DNA from 4 places in the Clostridium nitrophenolicum genome. Region 3 is predicted to be linked to each of the others. Evidence: riboswitches for the same ligand, from Rfam matches in the RefSeq annotation. Region 3 holds a riboswitch; each other region holds the start of a gene.
The links. A riboswitch is a leader RNA that binds a small molecule or an ion and turns the genes downstream of it on or off. The one in region 3 is predicted to bind cyclic di-GMP.
Positions count from the first base shown of each region.

Region 1: linked by a shared signal. The riboswitch ahead of ACZ5N4_RS11830 (response regulator) and the one ahead of ACZ5N4_RS05325 (transglutaminase-like domain-containing protein) in region 3 are both predicted to bind cyclic di-GMP.
Region 2: linked by a shared signal. The riboswitch ahead of ACZ5N4_RS15540 (hypothetical protein) and the one ahead of ACZ5N4_RS05325 (transglutaminase-like domain-containing protein) in region 3 are both predicted to bind cyclic di-GMP.
Region 4: linked by a shared signal. The riboswitch ahead of ACZ5N4_RS06555 (hypothetical protein) and the one ahead of ACZ5N4_RS05325 (transglutaminase-like domain-containing protein) in region 3 are both predicted to bind cyclic di-GMP.

Region 1 covers NZ_AP042469.1:2,523,712-2,526,887, forward strand. The annotation lists gene ACZ5N4_RS11825 (aminotransferase class V-fold PLP-dependent enzyme) at 1-766, opposite strand, end outside; cyclic di-GMP riboswitch class II at 1,054-1,137, shown strand; gene ACZ5N4_RS11830 (response regulator) at 1,215-1,586, shown strand; gene ACZ5N4_RS11835 (chemotaxis protein CheC) at 1,583-2,218, shown strand; gene ACZ5N4_RS11840 (GGDEF domain-containing protein) at 2,211-3,149, shown strand.
Region 2 covers NZ_AP042469.1:3,264,330-3,267,505, reverse strand. The annotation lists gene ACZ5N4_RS15555 (ABC transporter permease) at 1-248, shown strand, start outside; gene ACZ5N4_RS15550 (ABC transporter permease) at 258-1,022, shown strand; partial or broken gene ACZ5N4_RS15545 (GntR family transcriptional regulator) at 1,157-1,360, shown strand; cyclic di-GMP riboswitch class I at 1,533-1,619, shown strand; gene ACZ5N4_RS15540 (hypothetical protein) at 1,744-2,055, shown strand; gene ACZ5N4_RS15535 (RNA polymerase sigma factor) at 2,187-2,657, shown strand; gene ACZ5N4_RS15530 (helix-turn-helix domain-containing protein) at 2,654-2,881, shown strand.
Region 3 covers NZ_AP042469.1:1,165,203-1,168,378, forward strand. The annotation lists gene ACZ5N4_RS05315 (MucBP domain-containing protein) at 1-377, shown strand, start outside; gene ACZ5N4_RS05320 (class D sortase) at 522-1,112, shown strand; cyclic di-GMP riboswitch class I at 1,202-1,295, shown strand; gene ACZ5N4_RS05325 (transglutaminase-like domain-containing protein) at 1,309-2,103, shown strand; gene ACZ5N4_RS05330 (YitT family protein) at 2,207-3,088, opposite strand.
Region 4 covers NZ_AP042469.1:1,414,832-1,418,007, forward strand. The annotation lists gene ACZ5N4_RS06545 (4Fe-4S binding protein) at 1-403, shown strand, start outside; gene ACZ5N4_RS06550 (YwqG family protein) at 763-1,500, shown strand; gene ACZ5N4_RS06555 (hypothetical protein) at 1,631-2,080, opposite strand; cyclic di-GMP riboswitch class I at 2,054-2,141, opposite strand; gene ACZ5N4_RS06560 (aldehyde dehydrogenase family protein) at 2,212-3,176, opposite strand, start outside.

The DNA of each region.
Region 1 (3,176 bases), 1.4 Mb from region 3:
CTGGTTCTGCCTGCGAAAAAAATTCCTTAGGCCCTATAAGAACGCCTGTACCAAAAGGAGCATACATTTTGTGAGCTGAAAATGCGAGAAAGTCTATGCATCTTTTCTTGTGTGAGGATTTCATGCGAACAGGATAATGAGGTACTAGTTGAGCTCCATCTACCAATATTTTTGCATTATAACTGTGACAGATGCTAGCTATTTTATATATTGGATTTTTATAGCCAGTAACGTTGGAAGCCCCTGTAACGCATACAAGCTTAACCTTTCCATTATATTCTTTAAGCTTACTTTCTAAATCATCTATTTTCAATTTTCCTAAATCATCTACGTCTATATAATCAACTTTAAATTTATTTCTCCAAGGTAAGTCATTAGAGTGATGCTCCATTCTTGTTGTTAGAATTACACAATCCTTATATATAGTTGAAACAGCAGAGGATAATTTATTTATAGCTTCAGTAGTGTTTTTTACATAAATAACTGTATTTTCACGATAATCGCAGTGAACAAAATCGCACACAATTTTTCTAGAATCCTCATAAATTTTAGATGAAAATATGGATTTGTAGCCTGTCCCCCTGTGAATTGATGAGTAGTACTTTGAAAAATCCATTATTTCATCTAAAACAGAATTAAGTGGAGGAGTAGTAGCTGCATTATCAAAATTTATAGCTATTATCGATTTCCCATTTTCGGTGGGAACTTTCTCATCTACACCAGCAACTATATTTCTATAATTAGATTTTGTTTTATCGTGAGACATGATAAATCACTCCTTATACTAATAATATGCAAAATTAATGCAGGGAGTGATTTTATTTATTACAAATATGAAATTATCTTAGATTTAAGTTATATTAAAGATAACTTATGAAATATAATAGAAATAGCATAAATAATTAAATGATTCAATGATGGAATTTACATCATTAAATATTAAATGTTGATTTTTTTGCTTTTATTTAGTAAAATTACATTGATTATTATGAATAGTTGTATTATTGTTTTTGTTTGTATTTATATAATAGTTCAGATATATTTAAAAGTTTTATAAAAGTTGGAAGCAATGAAAAATTCCTTTTATGTGGGCACCTTGGGAATTTTGAGCTAGTGGTGCACCCTGCCAACAATTAATTAATTAACATTAATTAATTGTTATTTTTTTTGAATTTATTATATAAAAGTTAAAACATAGAAGAGAGGAATTCATTATGTTAAAAATTTTGATTGTTGATGATTCTAATTTTTCTCAAAGAATAATGGCCAATTTAATAAAAAAGTATCTAGAAGATGTTGATATTCATTTTGCAAATGATGGACAAGAAGGAATAGAAGAATACAAAAAAATTAATCCGGATTATGCCTTTGTAGATTTATTGATGCCAAATATGAGTGGAAATGACATGATAGGGTTAATAAAAGAGTTTAAAGCTGATGCAAAAATAATTGTAGCTTCTGCGGACGTACAAAAAAGAGTTAGAGAAGAGATAGAAGGATTAGGTATAATGTCATTTATAAATAAACCTTTTAATGATGAAAAAGCAAAACTTATATGTGATATGATAAGGAATGATTTAAAATGAATGATACTGCACTAAGAAAAGATATGTTAAAAGAATTATTCAATATAAGTGTTGGTAAATCAGCTAGCATTCTTTCAGAAATAATTGATAAAAAAATATTGTTAAATGTACCTGATATAGAGATATTGGACATAAAAGATAACAAAATTCAATTGGATAAATATTTTAATGATATTATAGAAGGCGCTATTATGGTGTCCTCAATTTCCTTCAAAGAAAGATCAGCTGGAAGAGCCAGCCTGATTTTTCCTGCCGATAAAATGAGAAACTTTATAAACCTTTGTCTTCATGAGGAGAGCAAAGATGAATATTGTGATTTGAATTTTACAGATATAGACTTTGATATTATAAAAGAGGTAGGAAACATAGTTTTAAATTCTATTATTGGAGAAATTGGAAATTATATAAATATAAAGTTTAATTATATGATACCTGAAATAAAAGTGTTTAATAGTATGGATATCGAAGAATTCATAGAAAATGAAGAATATGCATATATTTTAATGCTATATGTAACCTTTAATATAGAGGATTCAAAGATTGAAGGAGCTATTGTAATTAATTTGACATTAAAGTTCTTAGACGAGATATTGAAAAAAATATATATGATGGAAGCTGATTTTAATGGATAAAATATTACGTGATACATTAGATTGTATAGACGAAGGAACTATAGTATTAAATGAAAAATATGAAATATTATATTGGAATAATTATATGGAATATTTGACTGGTATAAAATTGGAAAATGTACTTCAAAGGAACATATATAGCGTTTTACCAGGCTTAAATAAAAAATATTTTAAAGATTTAATACAAAATATAATGCAAAATGAATGTAAAATGTTTCTCTCGGCGGCTATGCACAAGGATTTGATCAGCATTGATAAAAAATTAAATTTAAAAATAAGTAAATTGAGAAGTGACGACAGGAATGTTATTCTTCTTGAGTTTATTGATGTAACCAATCAATTTCTTCATATTGAACAGTTAAGAAAATACGTTCATGATTTGTATCTATTAAATAAGGAATTAAAAGAAAAAGAAAAGATTATAAAAAATTTAGCTTATTATGATAAGTTAACAGGTGTTGCAAATAGAACATTATTTTATAAATATGCTGAGAAATTTTTAGATGGTGCCAAAAGAAACAACAAATTGTTAGGATTGATGTTTATAGATGTCAACAAATTTAAAAACATAAATGACACATATGGACATGAAGTAGGTGATAGAGTTCTTGTTAGAGTTGCTGATATATTAACGAAAGCTACAAGAAAAAATGACGTAGTTGCTAGATATGGTGGAGATGAATTTTTAATATTATTACCGGATATAAAAAGCTTTAATAATTATAAATCTATAGTTTCGAGAATTATTAATAATAAAAACAAAATCATAAATGATGAAAAACAAATAAATATATCATTAAGTATTGGAGTTAGCTTTTATCCGAAGAATGGAGATAGTATTGATGAATTAATAGTAAAAGCTGACAAGGCAATGTATGTTGCAAAAAATAAAGATGGGGAAGATAATTGCTTTTGTGATATAGGGCTATAAGGCCGAAAATTGACTTACATCCCGGGC
Region 2 (3,176 bases), 2.1 Mb from region 3:
CTATCTTAAATTTTGGCATATCACTTAACATGTTAAAATTCGCTTCTAACAATGCTCTTATTACCGTGTTGCCCGCACCAGTCATTATGCGCTGGTGGACATCCTATTGGAGCGGACTTACCGCGGAATATCTTGCAATGAGAAAACCCTATATGCTGTCCACTCCGGTTTGTGCAGGCATACTGTTCTTAATAGCGGTAATATCAGTCCTGCTGATTTCATTCATATTTAAAAAGCAGGAAGATTAGGAGGAAACTATGATTAATATAATTATTACAGAATTTCAAAAGCTTAAGCGCTACAGCATTCTTTGGGTCGGCATTGTAGCCGTGTTGTTTTCAGCACTTTTAGCCGCTTTCCAGCAGAACAGTGGTAATGAAATAATGCAGTATGAAAGTTATACAAACAGCGTCATATGGAATAACTTCAGCATGGCTTTTCCGTTTATGATTGTTCTGATCGGAGGCTATATCATAAACCGTGAGTATGTGGATCATACATTGAAAAATATGTTGACTGTACCGATTCCATTTCGTAAATTATTGGCGGGAAAAGTGATTACAGTTGGGCTTGTTACTGCATTGTACGGTTTTTTTAGCTTTCTATGTACATTTGTCTTAGGTGCGCTGTTCTGCCATGGAGATATGTCTCCGGTTCTTATAATGAAATCGTTCTTTCAACTCATTGGATTAGGACTTTGCTGTTATCTGGCTGTGTTGCCTATCATCATTTTTTTTAGTAGAAAACAAAACGGCTTTCTTGCCGGGACTGGATTAGCATTTGTTTACGGTTTCTGTGGCATTTTTATAGCAGGCAGAGCATTGACTGATTACTATCCTATTACCGCTGGCCTTGGAATTATCAAGTTTACGGGAGACGGTACACTCACGTTTAATCTTTCTGTAGAAATCGGTGTCCTACTCATTATGGTAGCACTATCAATCGTTATGTTGCTTTGTATGAAAGGCTTCGAGGATAAAACTACGGTAGCGAAAAATGCAGGAAAAAAACACAGGAAGTAATCATAAGAAGGATGATATACATTACATGGCTGTACTCCTAATCATAACTTTCACCGAGCGTATGTGTGGGCTGGCGGATCAAGTCATAAATCTGGATACAGGCCAAAGGATGATACAGGAGGACGGACAGTGGAATGAACATCAACAGTGAGATACCCATTTATTTGCAATTACATAATCACTTTCAAAATATGATTTTATCTGGTGAACTGGCACCAGGTATGCCAATTCCTTCAGTACGAAAAATAGCGTCCGAAGTTCACGTAAACGCGAACACAGTACAGCATGCCATGATTTCTTTGGTGCATGAAGGCTTGGTGGAAAGCCACAAAGGAAAAGGTTATTTAGTGATTAAAGATCAACAAAAGATTATGTGCAGACGTCAGGAACTGGTTCGGCTTACAATACAGCGCTTTCTACATGAAATGAAAGCACTTGGATATGACAAAAATCAGATTATCGAGGCGCTATTTCTATATCCTCATCAAGATTTTGAAAATAAAATAGAATTTAGTCAAAGGGCAAACTTGCCGAAAGACAAGGACGCAAAGCCGAGGATCTAAGGTGTCAAAGCACGATGATAGTCTAGCTACTGTAAAGAATTACGTATAAAACCTGCCCTTTACGGCAGGTTTTCCTTTTGCTCATTTAGTGAGAATATATTTAGAAGAAACCTTTATAGACGAAAGTCAAAATGAACTACTCGCCAAATAAAAAAAACATGAGTTTGGCGGGTATTTTTATGCGTGTATATAACTGCCAGCAGTTAAGGGAGGAACCGTTACCTTGCTGTAACGGTTTGGCTTATACAGAGAATAAACAGGGGGTTATCTATTTAGGTTTATGGCAGTTACAAGGGGGCAAGCCCATGAATAGTATGATTGGTCAGTTAAATCCAATTTCTAATAATGTAAAAAAAGTATTCCTTTATTATAGGAAAAAGCAAACATTTATATGTTTTTTAATAATACATAAGAAAAATGAAAAAGGCACACATGCAGATAAAAACAGTCTGTTTGTGTGCCTTTTTTGATTCTCAAAAATATCTCAAAATATTTTCTGAAAAACGCAACAAATATCACCTCTCCGGTGAGAGTCAGTGCGAAAGGGGGCAAGAGAAACCGAAGTTTCTCTCCCTGCTGGCTGGAAAGGGGGTGATATTCTATGAAGCCATCTTCTTTCAATTCCATTCCGGTAAAGGAGCTGACAGAACAGGCCAACCGTGATTTCCAGACAACTATTCAGTACCAATTTGATTGTTTGGCAAGAAAGGTCATGATTCGCACACAAAGTAACTGCCGCCGTTCTTCCGGAAGAAAATTTCGTAAAGAATGCCCGTTTTCCGAACTGCCGAAAAAGGAACTGAACCATCTGCAAACTTTAGATACCTACCATCTGGACGGTAAGTATTATCTGATTCTGAAATTCCATGTGGAGGTCGGGAATGAAGCGGTTGCAAATGCTTTGGACAGCCTACCGGAAGAAAAACGGAACATTCTTCTGATGTTCTACTTTCTAGAAATGTCTGACGCTGAAATAGCATTGGAACTTGGAAAAAACCGTAGCACTATTTACCGCAGCCGTATCAGTGCTTTGGCAACATTAAAAAGGCGATTGGAGGGTGAAGACCTGTGAAGAAACAAAAAAATCTCCTGCCATATACCACAATTAAAGCAGCTACAGAAGGTGACGCTATGGCGATGCAAAAGATTTTGAAACATTACGAGGGTTACATAGCAAAGTTGTCTACAAAGATTCTTTCAGATGAATACGGGAAGAAATACTACGTTGTGGATAAGGACAGGCAGGAACATCTTACAACAGCATTGTTACAAATGATACTGGATTTTGAGATTTAAGGGAAAAGGGCATGTGATTTTCTCATGCGCTCATTTCTTTTAAACTATTGCCAATCTATCAAAGCATACTGTCATACAGTGTGTTTTGACAGGCTGACAAGCCGTTGTTCCTTGAAAACTGAATAAAGCGGAATACATGCGGAGACTATTGTGTTGATACAAAGAAGTAATACGTAGAAGTCCTTTGTTTTAGGTACTTCTGCAAGTATATCATCTTCACAGGAGAGGAAGATAAAATCAGAAACATTTTTTGAACTAACAAATCCAGTACATAACGGGAATGGAAATCAAGTGT
Region 3 (3,176 bases):
AAGGAAATCCAGAAATTAAAGAAGGCGTGTTAGTAATTAAGTATTTAGATAGAGATACAAACAAAGAAATTGCGTCACAAATTACTGACAAGAAGCTAATAGGAACAGAATACTCTACAACAGCGAAAGACATTGATGGATATGAGCTAGTTGAAGTACCAAGTAATGAAAAAGGTAAATATATAGACGGAACTACAGAAGTAGTATACTATTATGCTCCAAAAAAAGTAGCTGTACCACAAGATAAAATTGCAGACGGAGCATCGTTATTACCTAAAACTGGTGAAGGAAGTTCTATTCCATATTATGCTTTAGGAACATTGCTTTTAATTGCTGGATTAAGAATAAATTCAAGAAAAAGCAAAAAAATAGTGTAATTTAATAATTAGACCTCTATAATGTATTCTATATTAATATATTATAGAGGTTCTTTTTATTCGACTTTTAGAGTTCTTATAATTTGTACTGTCACTGTTGTGTTAGGGGGATGAAATTGAACTTATACAATACTAGGAGGTTATATGAGGAGAATAATTTCTACATTATTGATTTTTATAGGAATTGTAATAATTTGTTACCCTAAGCTATCAGAATATTATTATACGTATAAACAAAAAGAAATTATGAAGAAATTAGATTTGATTTACAAGGATAATATAGAGAATAGTGAAGATAAAACAAAATTGAAAACTAATAACAGTAATTTGCAGGAATCAAATAATAATTCTACATGCACAATTAAAATTGACAAAATAAATTTATATCAGCCTATTTTACAAGGGGCTTCACAAGAAAACTTAAGTGTTTCAATAGCATCTGTTAATACTGATGTTAAACCTGGTCAAGTTGGTAACTATGCTTTAGCAGGACATAGAAGTCATACTTATGGTAGAAATTTCAATAGATTATCAGAGATAGAGATAGGAGATAAAATAAAAATTTTTGATGGATCACAGGAATATGTATATACTGTGTATGAAAAATTTTTAGTAAAACCAGAAGAAACTTGGGTCTTAAATAGTAATAAAGTAGATAGAGAGATTACTTTGATAACATGTAATCCTATGATTAATCCAACAGGTCGTCTTATTATTAAAGGAAAAATTAAATGAAAATAGATAAAAAAGCAAAAAAAATAGTGAAAAAGATTTAAGTGTGTATTATAATATAGTTAAATAAAATTTTTTATCGAGTGATTCTTCACCGATAAAGGCAAAACTATCGAAAGGTAGTGACGCAAAGCTATAGGGCCTTAGGTATAAGTTATATTTATATCATGGCAGCCAGTTACCGAAAGGAGAATAGAATATGTTAAAAAAAGCTACTTGCTATTTTGTAATATTTATTTTTATGCTTTTATCTACGAAGCCGGTGTTAGCTTATTCAGATACTAGCATATTTGATAAAACTGAGTTAAATAAAGGACTTTTAAAGGTAAACTATAATGCAAACAAAGATGTTAAGACAAAAATAATGGTTCAAAAAGGGAACAATAAATATTTCTATAACTTAAAACCACAGACAAATATTCCACTTCAGTTAGGTAATGGTGAATATAATGTTGCTTTATTAGAAAATAGTAATGGTAATGAATACGTTGTAGTTAAATCAGAAAAAATAAATTTAGATTTAAAAAATGAAAATGATATTTACTTAAATTCAGTTGAAAATATAAACTGGAATCAAGAAATGAATGTAGTAAAAAAAGCACAAGAGCTAACTAAAAATTTAAAAACTGATGATGAAAAAATTAAGAGTATTTACGATTATGTCGTAAAGAATATAAGTTATGATTATAATAAAATAAGTCGTATAGATGATGAGTATGTTCCTGATGTAGAAAGTATTTTTAAATCTTCAAAAGGAATGTGCTATGATTATTCAGCTTTATTTGCAGCTATGTTAAGAAGTGTAGGTGTCCCAACAAAATTAGTAAAGGGATATAAAAATGATGTTAAAGCTTATCATGCTTGGAATGAAGTTTATTTAAATAACAAATGGGTTACTATAGACACAACATATGATTCAATTTTTAATAGTAAAAAATTAAACTATACAATGATTAAAAATAGTGATGAGTATTCTGTTTCAAAGAAATATTAGTTTTTGATAATTAATTATTAAATAAAAAAGCATCAATATTAGATGCTTTTTACATATTCAAAATAAAACCTGGCATCCTATATGATAGCCAGGTTTTACTTATTTAATCTAACTGTAACTCATCAAATCCATTTCCTTTTCCCCATGCATAGATTACAGGAACAAGGTTGACAAATGCAGATTTATCTACTTTTGCAACATAATTTTTAACAACCATTGCCTCTCGGGTAGAGCAAATCAAGATAACTTTTCTTTTAGGTTTATTAGAATAAGCACCTAAAATTTGACCAATACTAACTCCGCGGTTAATTGTATTCATGATAAAATTAGAAATTTCATCTGTTTCACTACTAAGGATAACCATTTTTACCAAAGATGATCCAAAACCGAACAGGATGGTATCAACTGCTTTTGTATATATCATCTGCATAATAATAGCATATAATATTGCAGTATGTCCAAAAACAAATCCAGACAAGACAAGAACGCATATATCGATAATAAGTAGAATTTGTCCAATGCTTATATAGGGAAATATCTTCTTATGAATTATTTTAGCAAGAGTATCTGAGCTCCCTTGTGAAAAGCCTTTTTTTAGTACTAAACCCATACCGACACCTGCAATAATTCCATAGTATATGCAGTATAATAATTTATCACTAGGAGCAAGATCAATAAAGTTCAAATTAAGGTTATCAAAGAAGATTAATATAATTGGATATGTGATAGATAAAAGAATAATCTTTAAAGCTTCTTTTTTGCCTAGAACAATCCAGGCTGCTGTCAAAACTAAAATACATAGGGAGTAATAAATAAATGTATATTTAATATTTATCATTTTAGCTAATATAAGTGAAATACCTGTAAAGCCCCCTACAACTAGTCCACCTGGTTTTAAGATTGATGTAACCGCAAAGGCTTGAAGAATACATCCGCAATATACAATAATATAGTCTATAATGCTTTTGCTATTTTTTTCTTTCATATATTTCTTTCCTCCTTTCAGTGGTCACACTGGGTAATTAACCCCTGCTCGTTCCCACTCGCAAAATTACCCGTTAAAGTCCATTTAG
Region 4 (3,176 bases), 250 kb from region 3:
ACAAGGTTACAAGGCAATTCCCATTCCAACAGATGAACCTTATGAATATTGGGATTCTGAAAATAAACATGGTAGAGGAATATTATCACTAAAACATGCAGCTCAAGCATGTGGTATGGGCTGCATTGGTAAAAATACCTTATTAATAAATCAAAAATATGGTAATAGACTTTATCTTGGAGCAGTAATTACAAATAAAGAATTAACTTCAGATGCTTTAGCACACAACTTATGTATTGAAAGGTGTAATATTTGTCTAAAATCATGCCCTCAATCTGCATTAGATGGTATTACAATAAATCAAAAAAGATGTAGACAAGTATGCGGTACCTCAACACCTGGTGGAGGAACTATATATTCGTGTTACACTTGTAGAAAAGTATGTCCATTCTCAAAAATATAATTAATTATTCTTAGTTCTTTGCTACTGAATAAAAGAATAGCAACACTATTTAAAATATGCAGGGATGGTACAAGAGACAACTAGTTGACGGAAAATGAAATAATGAGTTTAAGTAGTGGGTTTTAAAGGTCACGCTTTGCCTCCACCAGTTAAATCCACAACAAGCTAAAAGTCTTACTCTATGCGGCTTTTGTTATACATGTAGGATACTATCTTGTTGTGTAATGCATGGTGTTTTATTGGGCTGGCATGGATGCATAGAATTTACTGATTCCTAGTCTGATATAAAGAACAAATTTAAGAAAATAACAATCTTCACTCTAAAGTACAATCAAACTAAGAAGTTTTAGGAGGTTATCATGAATATTGACAAATTTTTAGAGATAGTAATACAGTCAGATGTTTCAAAACATAAGGAATTTTTCATACAAGTTATACGTCCAGCAATTGATATTTTAAAAAATGGAAATAGCCAGCCATATTTGGGCTGTAGTCGCTTTGGAGGCGCACCTGATTTGCCAGTAGGCACTGAATGGCCTACATATAATATGAAACCATACCGTTTTCTTGGTCAAATCAATTTTTCAGAAATTACAAGTACAGAAACGAGTCTTCCAAAAAGTGGACTTCTCAGCCTTTTCGTTGTAGATGATTCTGAAGGAGAGTGTTATTTGGAAACTTGGGATGAAGGATATATTCACGTAATATTTACTCCAGAGACTACAAACCTAGAGACTATTATGCCACCTAATTCTATTGTTGGTAAGGCAACTGTTATTGAGTTTTCCCCAACGATTGACATTCCGTATGATGAATACCAAGTGAAGAACTGGCCTTTCGATGAAGAAGAAAATGACATTTACAGCGAAATACGCGAATCTTTACATAAAAGTTCTGACTACCTTCTAGGGTACCCATCACATTGTACACTAGCTTATGATCCAACACCTGGAACAGAATGGATTTCACTGTTGACAATTAGTTCAGACGACAACCTTGAATGGTGTTGGCATGACGGCGATAAATTGATGGTATTTATCCAACGTGAACACCTTAAGAATTTGGACTTCAGCTCGCTTAAGGCTGATGCAGGTTAAAAAAGCCAATTTCTATAAATGAAGATTTCCAGGATATTGTTCTATAATTTACATTTGAGAGAGTTATATTCTTCAAAGATAAATGTAGCTTTATAAAAAAGTTTAACCGTTTTGAAAAAAGTTTAATTATTTATAAAAAAGTTGAATCGAAAATATTTATTAGGAATATACTACGTTTTGAGAATGTAGTGTGAAAAGTATCAAATAAATATAGGAATGTAAGAAACTGCACATTCTCATTTAAGGTGAGAGTGTGCAGTTTTTTTATTCTACAATCTCCCTGACTGTGTCCCTCAATCACCATAAAAGTCAGGAGTTCCAAGTCATCTGATGAGAGCTTTTTTAGTTTAGCGACCAATACCGGATCAACAATTGATTCAATCCACGCAAATCTCCCTGTCAGCTTATCATCATTAAACTCAGTCACCAGGGCTGGAAACCTGTTGATAATTGATGACTGTTCCGTATTATTTTCAATACCCTCTTGCGGATAGGGCTGTGTATGGTTTTCATAAATACTCACATCTGTAAATGATGCTACCTTTTCATGATTTCCGGCAGCCAGGCTATCATAGCACAAAAGTGCCTTAGACCCTATGGCTTTGCGTCTCCACCTTTAGGTGGATTTGCTCCTGGATTTTATTATGTGATGGATTATATCTATTCCTTCTATAATAGAGAAACAATTTCCAGAGTGTAGTTACGTAATGCTTAATCAGAAATCATTATGGTTTTAGGCTCAAGATATTCTTCGAGGCCATATATGCCACCCTCTCGGCCGATTCCAGATTGCTTAAAGCCACCATATGGAGCCCTCATTTCGAGAATAACATCATTAATGTAAACTGTTCCGGCAACAAGCTGAGAAGCAATTTGGTTCGCTTTTTCTATGTTAGAGGAACTTATATATGCCCCTAAGCCATACTCTGTATCGTTTGCAATTTCTATCGCTTCTTCCTCTGTTCTATACGTTAAAATAGATAGCACGGGTCCAAATATTTCTTCTCTAGCAATCGTCATATCTCTGGTTACATTTGCAAAAACTGTTGGTTTTACAAAATAACCTTTCTCTAAACCTTTTGGGTGTCCTTCCCCACCAATTACTAGATCCGCACCTTCCTCTATACCAATTTTGATATATCGCTGAACTCGTCTGTATTGATTTTCATTCATCATTGGACCAATGAAGGTGTCCTTTTCCCATGGATAGCCTACCTTAGTATTCTCGACAGCCACTTTAATGAGTTCTTTCACTTCATCAAGCCTATGTTCTGGTACCAGCAATCTGCTGCCGGCAATACACATTTGCCCATGATTTCCAAAACAACTCGTAACTGCACGAGGAATCGCTTTTGTCAAGTCAGCATCATCGAGAATGATATTTGCTGATTTGCCTCCCAATTCCAGAACTACTCTTTTCATTGTATCAACAGCACTATGCTGTATAGCTTTTGCGGTATTCACAGAGCCTGTAAATGAGATCATTGCAATATCCGGATTACGGGATAATTCAGCACCAACCGAAGTTCCCAACCCATATACAATATTAACTACACCGGCAGGCAGTCCAGCATCATTGAAGCATTCAGCCAATATTTGAGTCTGAATGGAGGAGAATTCACTGGCCTTCACAACTATCGTGCAGCCTGCCGATATGGCTGTAGCAACTTTTATAG